Regions from separate parts of the Dickeya parazeae Ech586 genome, predicted to be linked through region 3. Evidence: predicted binding sites of a transcription regulator. Region 3 holds the regulator's gene; each other region holds the start of a gene.
The links. Region 3 encodes PhoB, which activates phosphate uptake and scavenging genes when phosphate is short. Its sites were predicted from a motif close to CTGTCATAAAACTGNCNNAT; they were not measured.
Positions count from the first base shown of each region.

Region 1: pitA (inorganic phosphate transporter PitA) is a predicted target of PhoB. The motif match lies at 1,620-1,639, and genes of this name have one in related genera.
Region 2: DD586_RS19675 (MIP/aquaporin family protein) is a predicted target of PhoB. The motif match lies at 2,003-2,022, and genes of this name have one in related genera.

Region 1 is NC_013592.1:4,677,505-4,682,404, forward strand. Features, by position in the region: gene pitA (inorganic phosphate transporter PitA) at 41-1,549, opposite strand; gene DD586_RS20410 (BaiN/RdsA family NAD(P)/FAD-dependent oxidoreductase) at 1,849-3,051, shown strand; gene DD586_RS20415 (YdgH/BhsA/McbA family protein) at 3,180-3,431, opposite strand; gene DD586_RS20420 (endonuclease/exonuclease/phosphatase family protein) at 3,632-4,495, opposite strand; gene DD586_RS20425 (ABC transporter ATP-binding protein) at 4,524-4,900, opposite strand, start outside.
Region 2 is NC_013592.1:4,507,489-4,512,388, reverse strand. Features, by position in the region: gene glpK (glycerol kinase GlpK) at 1-911, opposite strand, end outside; gene DD586_RS19675 (MIP/aquaporin family protein) at 939-1,790, opposite strand; gene zapB (cell division protein ZapB) at 2,391-2,633, shown strand; gene rraA (ribonuclease E activity regulator RraA) at 2,701-3,186, opposite strand; gene DD586_RS19660 (1,4-dihydroxy-2-naphthoate polyprenyltransferase) at 3,351-4,268, opposite strand; gene hslU (HslU--HslV peptidase ATPase subunit) at 4,441-4,900, opposite strand, start outside.
Region 3 is NC_013592.1:1,096,364-1,101,263, reverse strand. Features, by position in the region: gene DD586_RS04960 (PstS family phosphate ABC transporter substrate-binding protein) at 1-548, opposite strand, end outside; gene phoR (phosphate regulon sensor histidine kinase PhoR) at 645-1,967, opposite strand; gene phoB (phosphate response regulator transcription factor PhoB) at 1,995-2,684, opposite strand; gene sbcD (exonuclease subunit SbcD) at 3,007-4,239, shown strand; gene DD586_RS04940 (SbcC/MukB-like Walker B domain-containing protein) at 4,236-4,900, shown strand, end outside.

The sequences.
Region 1 (4,900 bases), 1.2 Mb from region 3:
ACGATAACAATGCGGTATCGTGGTGGCATATCGCCACCAGTCAGATAACCTTCAACGCCAGCCAGTACAGAACCCCGGACAGCACCATCGACACTGGCAGGGTAAACACCCAGGCCAGCATAATGTTTTTCACCGTTTTCCCCTGCACACCGCCGCCATCGACAATCATGGTTCCCGCCACGGCGGACGAGAGCACGTGTGTGGTAGAAACCGGCATGCCGGTATAACTGGCGATACCGATGGACACCGCCGCCGTTACCTGCGCCGAGACCCCCTGCGCATAGGTCATGCCTTTTTTACCGATCTTCTCACCGATAGTGACCGCCACGCGCTTCCAGCCCACCATGGTACCAAGCGATAACGCCAGCGCGACTGCGACAATAATCCACACGGGTGCGTACTCGACCGTGTAGAGCAGGTCACCGCGCAGATTGTTGAGCAGACGTTTGTCGTCAGCCGAGGTTTCCGGCAGTTTGACGACGCGATCCAGGGTATCGGAAATGCACATCAGTAGGCGACGAGCCCGGGCGCGATCGTCTGCGGCCAGCTCATCATAACTTTTCACATTATTCAGCAGCGTCAGGGCGCGGTCGACGGCGATCGACGCACGCGAGGTATCGCAGTGAAAATCCGGTTTGTTGCCGGTGGAAGGGATCACATTTTCCGGTGCCGGAATGATCGGCTGAGACAAATCAATCACATGAGCCAATGTCGCCTGATGAGACTGATAGTAGGTTTGCAGATTCGCCACCGCGTCGCGGGTACGGCTAATGTCATAACCGGAGGCACTCATATTCAGCACAAACCCGGCAGGAGCCACGCCAATCAGCACCAGCATGATAAGGCCAATGCCTTTTTGACCGTCGTTTGCGCCGTGAGAGAAACTCACCCCTACCGCAGACAGGATCAGCGCAGTACGGGTCCAGAACGGTGGCTTACGTTTGCCATCTTGTTTTTCACGCTCAACCGGCGTCAGGTGAATCCGCTGGCGCTTCTGATTGCCGCTCCAGTAACGACGCAGCAGATACACCATCAACCCGGCGATGATCATGCCGACCACTGGTGATACCAGCAGCGACAGGAAAATACTGACCATTTTGGGAATATTGAGTGCATCCACCACCGAGGTGTGGCTCACCAGCGCGTTGGTTAAACCAATACCGATGATGGCACCGATCAGGGTGTGGGAACTGGAAGCCGGTAAACCAAAGTACCAGGTTCCCAGGTTCCAAATGATCGCCGCCAACAGCATGGAAAACACCATCGCCAGCCCGTGGGTGGAACTGACGTTCAGCAGCAAATCGGTTGGCAGCAGGTGGACGATGGCATACGCCACACTCAGTCCCCCCAACAATACCCCGAGGAAATTGAAAATACCGGCCATGACAACCGCCAGTTGGGCACGCATCGCACGGGTATAGATAACTGTGGCTACCGCGTTGGCGGTATCGTGAAAGCCGTTGATGGCTTCGTAGAACAGAACAAACAGCAGGGCGAGAACCAGCATCAGACCGGTATGGAAATCAAGCCCGGCAAATAAATGTAACATAAGTGTTAGGCCATGTAGTGGTCATGAACGCGGCGCATTATCGGTGACAAGCTGAAACGGGAAAAGCAAAATATGACATTATTTTGACTTAAATTACGCCACTTCTGCCGGTGAATTTTATTTAGTTAATTAAAATCAATGCATTATTGATTTCACCCCTCCACATACTCTGTTACGGGTAAAGGCATCACCCCGCTGTCACGACATGGCGTCAGGCACCGGCAGGCAGATGACCGACGAAGGGACATCACCTATAATCGGCCACCCGGATATCACCGGCGCAAGAGCGGGAGAGCAATGTGGAACAGTTTGACGTCATCATCATTGGCGCGGGAGCAGCCGGGCTATTCTGCGCGGCACAGGCAGGCCAGAGAGGGTTACGTGTGCTGCTGGTGGACAATGGGAAAAAACCGGGCCGCAAAATTTTGATGTCCGGCGGCGGCCGCTGCAACTTTACCAATCTGTACGCCGAACCGGCGGCTTACCTGTCGCACAACCCGCACTTCTGTAAATCCGCCCTCGCGCGCTATACCCAGTGGGATTTCATCAGTCTGGTTAGCCGCCACGGCATCGCGTATCACGAAAAAACGCTCGGCCAGTTGTTCTGCGACGATTCCGCGCAGCACATCGTCGATGTGCTAATGAAAGAGTGCGATGCCGGTAAAGTGACGCTGCGCCTGCGCAGCGAGGTGCTGTCGGTAGAAAAAAACGCGCTGTTCCAGGTGAAGCTCAATACCGGTGTGGTAAAAGCGCCTGCGCTGGTTATCGCCACCGGCGGGCTATCGATGCCCGGTCTGGGTGCCACGCCGTTCGGTTATCAACTGGCGGCACAATTTGGCCTCAACGTGTTGCCAACCCGCGCCGCACTGGTGCCGTTTACCCTGCACAAACCGCTCCTCGAGCAATTGCAGACGCTCTCCGGCGTGTCGGTACCGGCGGTGGTCAGCGCCGCAAACGGCACCACCTTCCGCGAGAATATCCTGTTTACCCACCGCGGCTTGTCCGGCCCGGCCATTCTGCAACTGTCCAGCTACTGGCAGCCGGGGGAATTCGTTACCATCAATCTGTTGCCCACGCATGATCTGTCGGAATGCCTGAACGCCGAACGTCAGGCGCACCCGAACCAAAGCCTGAAAAATACGTTGTCGCAATGGTTGCCGAAACGGCTGGTGGAATGTCTGCAAGCATTGGGGCAGCTACCGGATGTCACCTTAAAGCAGCTCAATAAGTCGCAACAGGCCGAGGTGGAAGCGACGCTACAACAGTGGCGGGTACAGCCCAACGGCACCGAAGGTTATCGTACGGCGGAAGTGACACTCGGCGGGGTCGATACCCGCGAACTGTCGTCAAAAACGATGGAAGCCAGCAAGTGCCCGGGGTTGTATTTTATCGGCGAGGTCGTGGACGTCACCGGCTGGCTTGGCGGCTATAACTTCCAGTGGGCCTGGAGCTCCGCCTGGGCGTGCGCGCAGGCATTAGGATCAGCGCCCGTCATCACGTAACTCTCGATCACGCAACTTTCGCCTCCCAATCATACCCCCCCCAAAACAACAAAGCCGCCCGAAGGCGGCCATTGCGTACGTGATACTGGTGTTAGCGAATATCGGCGTTATTTTTTATATCGATGGGATTAGTTGTACAGTTCGGCCACACCGCGCAGTTGGCTATCGCTGCCAGTCGCGGAGATGATGCGGAACGATTTGGCACCCGCGGCACTCGCTTTTTCAGCCAGGTTAGCCTGCAGGCCGTCCAGAGTATTAGCGCTGGCACTGACGGTACCGACGGACTGGCTGGCAGAGTGCTGCACTTCTGTCGCGGCGAAGGTGCCGAAAGAAACGGTAGCCAGGGTGATAACTGCAACAATATTTTTGATAGCGTTCATGGTCTATATCCTTCACGTTGAATTCGGTTAACTTTCTTTTTGAAAGCGCCTTCGCTTTCGATGGAAGTGATAATAGACCTGTTATCTCGGCGTTAAAACCGGGTTTATTTGCAGATATCATTCAAATTTTATGAATTAAAAACACCCCTTTGTACTGTCTGCCACCTGCCTGTTTTTAGCGCAGATGGCAGAGCGGCTGGTTATTGCAGTTCGACCCACAGCGGGTGGTGATCGGAACCCTGATTCTCCGTATCGACCCAGCAACGACGCACCGTCACCCCCAGTGAGGGCGTCAGCAGGCAATGATCGATCCGGCCGCCAACATTCGGGTGCGTAGAGCCGCTACTCTCCAACTGACCTGCTGCAACCCAGGCATCCATCAGCCCGCGATGGCGAACCAACCGGCCGTGATGCGGTGACACTGGCCCCACCAAATGGCGGTATTCGTCGCTGTCCGGCAGGCAGTTCAAATCACCCATCAGGATCATCTCCTGTGGCATCACCGGCATGCGGCCTTCGGTCCAGCCCGCAGTCGGGTCAGGATGACCACCGCACCAGGCACCACCTTCCTCCGGGGCGCGGGCAAAAATCCCCAACATCGCGTCTACCTGCGGTAATCGGGTCTCGGCACACAGATGACTGAGATGGGTGTTATAAACGCGGATCGCCCCGCCATCGGTGTCGACAACCGTTTCCAGCACACCTTGCTGAATGGAGTGCTGGGTGAGCGTGCCGAATTTCGGCAGTGGGAAGTTGCGGCTGGAAAGAATTGGTCGGCGCGACAACGTCAGGGTACCAAACTGGCGACGGCGATTGAGAACCCGGCCGTCCGCGACCACAGTACTCGCGTCCATATCCAGATTAGCGCCATACACCCAGTGATACTCGCCCAGCAACGCGGCCAGTTCCGCCGGTTGGTCTGTCATACCGGAGCGCTGCCAGAAGCGTTCCACTTCCTGCATACAGATGATATCCGCACCGCGCACTTCATCGGCAATGCGAGCCAAATCGTAACGGCCATCGCGGCCAAGACCGTATTGAATGTTGTAGCTGACAATGAGCATGAGGCAACCTGTTGGTAAGAGAGGAAGATTAACCTGCCGTGCGGCAGACGGAAAACACATTGGCGGGCAGCACCACGCCGACATCACAAAGACGATTGCCGTCGGCATCAAACAGCAGCAGCGTGTCTGCCGACAGCGATACCCCGACGCGCATTCCCACGTCATACTGCGCTATCGAACCGGCTACCAACGCCTGCAAGGGGCCAAGCGGCGTGCGCAGGCGGTAGAGGATTTCCCGCCCCATCGGCTCAACGTGTTCGATATCCCCGGCCAACAGACCAGGTACTGCTGCCGTCAGCGTGACGTCTTCCGGCCGGATGCCGAGCGTCAAAGCACCCTGACAGGCCGATGACAGCCCCCAGCCAACCTCACCCACCGTCAACTGATGTCCACTGGCGTACCCCG
Region 2 (4,900 bases), 1.4 Mb from region 3:
AGCGCATAGTTCACTTCACCACGCGGGCCACAGGCAATGGTCGTCAACAGGCCGTGTTTAGAGCGAACTGCTTCTTTACCGGTATTCATCAACAGGAAGCAGCCGGTACCGTAGGTGTTTTTCGCCATACCGGGTTGTACACACAGTTGGCCGTACAACGCAGCTTGCTGGTCACCGGCGATACCGGCGATAGGAATACGGGTACCGCCTTTGCCACCAATATTGGTCTGGCCGTACACTTCAGAGGAAGGACGGACCTGCGGCAACATGGCTCGTGGGATATCCAGCACGTCCAGCATACGTTCGTCCCAGTCCAGTTTATGGATGTTGAACAGCATGGTGCGTGAAGCGTTGGTGTAATCGGTGACGTGGACGCGCCCCTGGGTCATTTTCCAGATAAGCCAGGTATCGATGGTGCCGAACAGCAGCTCGCCGCGACGGGCACGTTCACGCGACCCTTCCACATGGTCGAGGATCCATTTCACTTTGGTGCCGGAGAAGTACGGGTCAACCACCAGACCGGTGTTGGCGCGGATGTACTCTTCCATACCGTCTTTTTTCAGCCTTTCGCAGATATCTGCAGAGCGGCGGCACTGCCACACAATGGCGTTATAAATCGGCTTACCGGTCTCTTTTTCCCACACTACGGCGGTTTCACGCTGGTTGGTAATACCAATACCGGCAACTTCGTCGCTGCTGATGCCCGCTTTCGCCAGCACCTCTACCAGCGTGGAGCTTTGCGACGCCCAGATTTCCATCGGGTCATGTTCTACCCAGCCCGCTTTGGGGTAAATCTGGGTGAATTCCCGCTGGGATACGCTGACGATGTTGGCGTCATGATCAAACACAACAGCTCGTGAACTGGTAGTGCCCTGGTCGAGCGCGACGATGTATTTTTTTTCCTGGTTCATAAACGTAATCCTGTTAGCGGAGTAGGGTCAGACCTTACGGGTTTGGGCAGAAGCCGCCGTGTCGGTGTCGTTATCAATGGCGCAGACATCACAAGGCAAGTTACGGCCAATCAGGGTGCGATAGCCAAATGCGCCCAGACAGGCTCCGACGATCGGGGCGAAAATCGGTATCAGTATATAAGGGATGTCACGTCCGCCAGTCAGCGCGATTTTGCCCCAGCCAGCGAAGTAGGCAAACAGCTTCGGTCCAGCATCACGCGCCGGGTTCATGGCAAAGCCGGTCAACGGGCCCATTGATGCGCCAATCACCGCGATCAGAATCCCTATTAACAGCGGTGCCAGCGGACCACGTGGAATACCGTTGCCGTCATCGGTCAGCGCCAGAATCAGACACATCAAAATAGCGGTGATGACCGTTTCCACCATGAAGGCCTGCATCACTGAAATGTGCGGGTTCGGGTAGGTGGAGAAGACACCAGCCAGATCGAGGCTTTCCACACTACCACGCACAATATTGTGCGTTTGTTCGATGTTATCGAACAGGTTGTGGTAGAGGCCATAGACCAGTGCCGCCGAACAGAACGCGCCAGCGACCTGTGCAACGATATAAGGCAGGACTTTGCGGCCATCGAAGCAGGCGAACAGCCACAGGGCGATGGTGACCGCAGGGTTGAGGTGAGCACCGGAAATCGCGGCGGTCAGGTAGATCGCCATCGCGACCCCCAACCCCCAGATAATACTGATTTCCCATAGCCCCAGACTGGCGCCTTCCAGTTTCAGAGCCGCTACACAGCCAACGCCAAAGAAGATCAGCAGGCCAGTACCGAGAAACTCGGCAACGCACTGGCCTTTAAGGGTAGAAATATCAGATTGACTCATAATGCTTGTTCCTGCTTGTAGGCTACAGCATGGTGGTTGACGCAGGCCTCTGTGGGTCTGCGCGTTTCAGGCCTGTCCCGTTCGTCTTTGGCGATTCGCGGTCAGGCTCTTTTTGTATTTCGGATGTGAATTTATCGTTAATGTTCGAAAACGAGAAATATCGAAATCAAAATGTGTGTGATGCGTCAAGAAAATGCGCGCATTCGCGTAATTAGACACAAAACTGTCATGCGACCAGCGGATAGGTGTTAATCAGGGTGTTAAATTTATTAACATCAATATCGTTTAACAATAATTCGGGCAATTTTCGGCCTGTACTGATAGCGCATGAGCGAAAAAGCAGGCAGAGTCGCTGTTTTACCGGCAGTGCGCTGGACACGTTTGATCTGGCTACATACAATTTGGCTGGCGTTTACGTCCGGCGTCGCCATAACAGCCATAACAGATGTGCAGGCTGAGTGCACAAGGCGGCATGAGATATCTGTTTGTGAAACCCGTGTCGGTGCATACCTGCTCGCGGGATACCGTGCGTGGCACACCTGTTCGTGATACATCTGCGTTAACCGGCTCAGGCCGTGCGATCAAAAGGGGTTAGAAGTTATGTCATTTGAAGTGTTTGAGAAGCTGGAAGCGAAAGTTCAGCAGGCGATTGACACGATCACGCTGTTGCAGATGGAAATCGAAGAGCTGAAAGAGAAGAACAATACGTTGTCGCAGGAAGTGGAGAGCATGGCGGGTAACCGTGATGCATTAATGAGCGAGAACGAACAACTTAAGCAGGAACAGCTGGTATGGCAGGAACGTCTGCGTGCGCTGCTGGGTAAAATGGAAGACGTTCAATAACCGCCGACGTCAAACAGACAACGGCACACACAGGGCGTCAGTTGACGCCCTTGGCAACCCGGTCTGGTTATTCCAGATCCAGCGGATCTTCAGACAGGATAATACCGGTGTTGTCAGCATAAAGGTGATCGCCGGAGAAGAACGTCACACCGCCGAAATTCACCCGGATATCCGTTTCACCGATGCCTTCGCTCGCTGCGCCAGCCGGTGTCGCCGCCATCGCCTGAATGCCGATATCCAGCTCCGATAAATCGTCTACCTGACGTACCGCGCCATAGACCACGATACCTTCCCATTCGTTTTGCGTGGCTAGGCGGGCCAGTTCAGCGTCAACCAGCGCACGGCGTACAGAACCGCCGCCGTCGATCAGCAAGACGCGGCCACTGCCGTTTTCTTCCAGTACATCGAATAGCAGGCCGTTATCTTCAAAGCATTTTACTGTGACGATTTTGCCGCCGAATGAACTACGTCCACCAAAATTGGAGAAAAGAGGCTCAACGACATTGACCTCTTCATGATAGATATCACACAGTTCGGAAGTATCGTATTTCATAGGAGTCACGTTTGTTGCCGCTGGGGAGTGTGGGACTGAGTATATCCCTTTATGTTTGTTGTTGGCAAAATCATCAACAGCGGCTTTGACCCGCATCAGTAATCGGTTGTGATTTTGCCAACCGGCACAAACGTGTTGCTCGTTCAATCCAGACTGAATCTGGTTTAGCTCAGCAGTACGCCTACCGCGAACAACAAATTGGTGAGTAACGCGCCTTTCACGGTTTTTTCCAGCATCGGACGCATGCTGAACGCGGTGGTTTCGCGCATCACATAGCGGCCTTGTTTCACCAGTAACGGCAGTGCCAGAATAAACAGCCAGCCCGCCAGCGTATGCAGATACAGCATCGCGAAGAGGGCCAGACAAACCGGTGCCGTCATCAGTAACATCATGTGGTAGCGGCGGGCTTTATAGGCACCGAGCCTTACTGCCAGCGTGTTTTTGCCGTTTTCCCGATCGCTGTCGATATCGCGCAGATTGTTGATATTGAGCACCGCGACGGCCAGCAGGCCACAAGCGGTTGCAGGCAGGATAACGCTGCTGTCGAAGTGGCCGGTTTGCAGGTAGTACGACCCGGCTACGCTGAGCCAGCCAAAGAAAATCAGCACCGAGATATCACCCAGCCCAATATACCCGTAAGGCCGGTTGCCGACGGTGTAGGTAATCGCGGCCAGAATCGCCAGCAGGCCGAGCGCCAGGAATACCACGATATCCACCGGTTTTTCGCAGGCCAGTGCTACCAGCGCGCTACCGGATACTGCGGTTAGCAACACGGTGATGAGCAGCGCCTTGCGCAGTTCCGCCAGCGTGATAGCCCCCGTCTGGATGCCGCGTAGCGGGCCGATACGGTCTTCCTTGTCGCTGCCTTTCACCGCATCGCCATAGTCGTTGGCCAGATTGGAGAGAATCTGCAACAGCCCGGCGGTGATCAGCGTCAACAGCGCGACGCCGGGTTTGAAATTGCTGTGCCAACAGGCGATGACGGTGCCGGTAACGATGGAGGCAAAAGCCAGCGGCAGCGTCTTGGGACGCAGGCTGTCGAGCCAGGCTTGAGTTTTGCTGCTATGTGTCAATTGGGTCATGGTGTTAACTGGGTCATGGTATTAATGGGATCATGGTGTTTATGGGCCATGCTATCAGCCAGGTTGTGGCGCGTTAAGTGCAGGAATAATGCAGCCTGGTGACGGCATCAAAAACAACAGTGGGAGGCCAACGCCTCCCACTGTTTGGTCATCAGTGCGATCCGCGAACGGATTATAAGATAAATCGGCTCAGATCTTCATCTGCTACTAACTCATCAAGGTGACTGCGTACATAATCTGCATCGATCGTCACGGTTTGGCCGTTCATTTCACTGGCGCCGTAGGACACATCCTCGATCAAGCGCTCTAATACCGTATGCAGACGACGAGCGCCGATGTTTTCCGTACGCTCGTTAACCTGCCAGGCCGCTTCCGCGATACGGCGGATACCATCCGGCTGGAAGGTGATGTTAACGCCTTCGGTTTCCATCAACGCCTGATACTGACGGGTCAGCGAGGCGCTGGGTTCGGTCAGAATACGCTCGAAGTCCTCGGTGGTCAGCGCCTGCAACTCAACCCGGATAGGCAGACGGCCCTGCAACTCAGGGATCAGATCCGATGGGCTGGCAACCTGGAACGCGCCGGACGCGATGAACAGGATATGGTCAGTTTTTACCATGCCGTGCTTCGTG
Region 3 (4,900 bases):
AACGCCTGTTGTTTGAAAAAGCCGTACGTGCCGGACGCAGAATTACGCCCATAACGCAGTAACGAACGCTGTTGCCAGACGCCGTTTAGTCCCAACTCCTGCCAGCGCTGTACCGTTTTCCCCGCGCCACAACGGCGGGTTATGGAGAAAATGGCGTCCAGTTGACGCACCGTCAGTCCGGTTAACGGGTTATCCTGATTGACCAACACCACCAGTGCATCCAGCGCGACCGGTACTGCCGTTGGCGCATAGCCATAATGCTGCTCGAACGCTTCGATTTCGCTACTTTTCATTGGCCGACTCATCGGCCCCAGTTGCGCCGCCCCTGCTGCCAGTGCCGTTGGCGCTGAGGATGACCCCGCCGCCTGAACCTGGAGATTAACACCGGGATGATGCTGACTGAAATCCGCCGCCCAGAACGTCATCAGGTTCGCCAGCGTGTCGGAACCCGCACTGGAAAGGTTACCTGCCAACATCGCCTGCGGCGCAGCAGCAAGCTGACCAGACAGGCACAACAGCAAAGCAAACAGGTAACGGACGGGTTTCATGTGCGTTTTCCATCGGAGTGAAAATGAAAGAAGTGAAAGACAAGAACGCACTATTCTCGGCACTGCGGCGGGGACAATCAAGTCCCGCCGCATGGCTTAGCGCAGCGGATTCGCGGCATTCTGACTTAATACCGAACGAACAATCAGCTGATTCGGCAAGGTAAACATGAAGCGAGAGCCTGTACCTTCTTCACTGAGGATCTCCAGACGAGAGTCATGATGGCTGAGCGCGTGCTTGACGATGGCCAGCCCCAACCCACTGCCGCCAGTCTGGCGCGAACGGGCTTTGTCGACACGATAAAAGCGCTCCGTCAGACGGGGAAGATGTTCTGCGGCAATGCCCGGACCGTTATCGCTAACCTGGAACTGCGCGCCCTGCGGCGTTTGCTGCCAGCACACCTCAATACGCGTGCCTTGCGGCGTGTGGTTAACCGCGTTATACACCAAATTCGACACCGCGCTACGCAACTGCTCCTCGTTGCCGAACACCTGTAACTGCTCATTGACGCGAAACACTATCTCATGACGCCCCTGACTCAAGGTATCCGCTTCGCGTTTGAGCACCCGCAACATCAGCGGAATATCCACCTTCTCGTTGAGATCGATAGCCGCGGCGGCTTCAATACGCGACAGTGTCAGCAGTTGCCGCACCAGCCCATCCATCCGGCGGGTTTGTTCCTGCATGGTGTGCAGCACCTTAGCCTGCAAAGCACCATCCAGCGATTCGTCGTTCATCATTTCCAGATAGCCTTGCAACACCGTCAACGGCGTGCGCAGCTCATGGCTGACGTTGGCGAAAAAGTTACGCCGCGCCCCTTCGAGTTGATGCATCTGGGTGACATCACGTGCCACCATCAGCAACTGCCCTTCTGAATACGGCATCACCCGGAATTCGACATGATGCGCATTTTTCAGCGTCAGCGTCAGCGGGCGGCTGAAATCTTGCTGTTGCATATACTGGGTAAATTCCGGGTAGCGCAACAAGTTGAGGATATTCTGACCATTATCTTCCGGCCAGCGAAAACTCAGCAGGTGCTGCGCCAGCCGGTTACACCAAATGATGACGCCCTCTTCGGTGGTGATGACCACCGCATCCGGCAGCGATTCCGCCCCACTGCGGAAACGTTTGATCAGCAGTGCCAGTTCGCGCCGACGACGGCGATTACGCAACTGCATTTGGTACAAACCGTAGAACAAAGGCTCCCAGCTCCAGCGGCCGGGCGGCGGGGTCATACTGCGGTCAACCCACAACCAGTAGGACAAGCGCAGTTGGTTATAGAAGTTCCAGCACAGCGCCGTCAGCACCGACGCCAGTAGAAACCAGGGCAGATAACCGATAATCAGCCCCAGTAATAAGCCGGGCAAACAAAAAAAAGCCAGCTCCAGCGCCAGCTTTTTCCAGGACAAACGTTCTAGCACGTCAGATTTTCTCCGGGACTCACGCTATCAATAACGTGTTGAGAAACGGTATCCAGTTCCCCGAACGGTCTGAACCATCTTGTCGTGTCCACTGGTCTCCAACGCCTTGCGCAGACGGCGGATATGGACATCCACAGTACGATCCTCAACATAAACGTTAGTGCCCCACACGTGATTCAGCAACTGCTCTCGACTATATACCCGTTCAGGGTGAGTCATAAAGAAGTGCAGCAGTTTGAACTCCGTCGGCCCCATGTCCAGCGCGTGCTCTTCCGTGGTCACCCGGTGAGAGGAAGGATCCAGGCTTAAGCCGCGCATTTCGATCACTTCTTCCACCGCCATCGGCGAAATCCGACGCATTACCGCTTTGATGCGCGCCACCAACTCTTTCGGTGAAAACGGTTTGGTGATGTAATCATCGGCACCGACTTCAAGACCGCGCACACGATCTTCTTCTTCACCACGGGCCGTCAGCATCATGACCGGAATATCCCGCGTCAGCGCTTCACGTTTCATGTGCTTGATAAACTGTAAACCGGACCCACCGGGCAGCATCCAGTCCAGCAGCACCAGCTCAGGATAAGGCTCAGCCAGCCGGTTCACCGCGCTGTCGTAATCCTCGGCCTCAACCGGCTGATAGCCGTTCTGCTCAAGCACGAAGCACACCATCTCACGAATCGGCGCTTCATCTTCCACCACCAAAATACGTCTTGCCATATCAATCCTGCCGTTAATCGTCACGGTTAGCGTGCGGTGTGCATTATGCGTCAGTTTTATGACAGATTTATGAAAAATCCCCCGACAAACCACGCCCCTGACGCGGCCTTACCAGCACCTCCGCCCGGCTGATTTTCTCCGCCCTACCACGCTATGTTGCCATGTTCATACAGATATTATGGGACATGCCCTAAACTGCACGCCTATAATCGCCGATGATAAAGACGCGGCGTTTCGCCATTAACTACGGTGCCCGCCTTGTGCCGTTGTCTGAACACCGCCAAAAACAACATCTCGTTTGCACTCACCTGCAGGGAGTCTCATGCGAATTATTCATACGTCTGACTGGCATCTCGGTCAGTACTTTTATACCCGTAGCCGTGCGCCTGAGCATCAGGCTTTTTTGCACTGGCTGGTGCAGCAGGTTGAGCAATATCAGGCCGATGCAGTAATAGTAGCAGGTGATGTGTTCGATAATGGCGCACCGCCCAGCTATGCCCGAGAAATGTATAACCAGTTTGTGGTGGCGTTGCAGCGTACCGGTTGCCAGTTGGTGGTGCTCGGCGGCAATCATGACTCCGTCGCGACCCTGAACGAATCCCGCGCGTTGCTGGCCTGCCTGAATACCCAGGTGATCGCCGGTTTTGACGGCGATATCCATGAGCAGGTACGGGTACTGAATAACCGTGACGGCGAGCCCGGCGCGATGCTGTGCGCTGTTCCGTTTCTGCGTCCGCGCGATGTGCTTACCAGCCAGGCGGGACAGTCTGGCGCACAAAAACAGCAGGCGTTACAAGACGCTATCGCCAGCCATTATCAGCGCTGTTATCAGCTTGCCTGCGAGCAGCGTGCGGCACTGGGTAAAGAACTGCCGATCGTGCTCACCGGGCACCTCACCACCGTGGGCGTCGCCACATCGGATTCCGTGCGCGATATTTACATCGGTACGCTGGATGCCTTCCCGGCACAGGCTTTCCCACCGGCTGACTACATTGCGCTTGGGCATATTCATCGTCCACAGCGCGTGGCGCAATGCGAACACATCCGCTACAGCGGCTCACCGATCCCGCTGAGTTTTGATGAGCTCAATCATGAGAAATCGGTCTACCTGGTGCACTTTGAACAGGGAAAATTGCAGGAAGTCACCGCGCTGACGATACCGAGCGAACAGCCGATGCAACTGGTGAAAGGCAATCTGCCGGAGATAGAACGCCGTCTGGCCGGGTTCCGCGATTATCATGGCGACAAACCGGTATGGCTGGATATTGAAATCGCCACACAGGACTACCTGAGTGACATCCAGCAACATATTCAGGCACTGACCGAGCCACTCAATGTGGACGTGATCCTGCTGCGTCGTGCCCGGGAACAACAACAGCAAATGCTGGTGCAATTGGAAAAAGAGACGCTGGAAGAGTTACAACCGGCCGAGGTATTTGAACGACGTCTGGCACTGGAAGACGGTCTGGATGAGCCGCGCCAGCAACGTCTAAAAGGATTGTTCAATCGGGTTATGCAGGAGATTGACGCACAGCGACAGGAGACGTCCGCATGAAAATTCTTAGCCTGCGCCTGAAAAACCTCAACTCATTGCAGGGCGAGTGGAAAATCGACTTCACGCGCGAGCCATTTATCAGCAATAGCCTTTTCGCCATCACCGGGCCTACCGGTGCCGGGAAAACCACCCTGCTGGACGCCATCTGTCTGGCGCTCTACCACCAGACGCCGCGCCTGAAGGTCAGCCCCAGCCATAACGAATTAATGACCCGCCACACGGCCGAATGTCTGGCTGAGGTGGAATTCGAGGTAAAAAATGTCGCTTACCGCGCGTTCTGGAGCCAGCGTCGCGCCCACAACAGCCCGGAAGGCAATCTGCAGCCGCCCAAAGTTGAGCTGGCGTTGTGCGCTGACGGCAAGATCCTGACCGACAAAGTAAACGACAAGCTGACGATGATAGCCGACCTCACCGGGTTGGATTTCGATCGATTCACCAAGTCAATGATGTTGTCTCAGGGGCAGTTCGCCGCGTTCCTCAACGCCGATGCCAATCAACGGGCAGAATTACTTGAAGAACTGACCGGCACCGATATCTATGGGTTGATCTCCGAGCGCGTCTTTGAGAAACACAAAGAAGCACAAACCCAGTTGGAAACGTTACGGGCGAAGGTCGCTACGCTGGAACTACTGAGTGACGAGCAGCGTCAGGCGCTGGAACA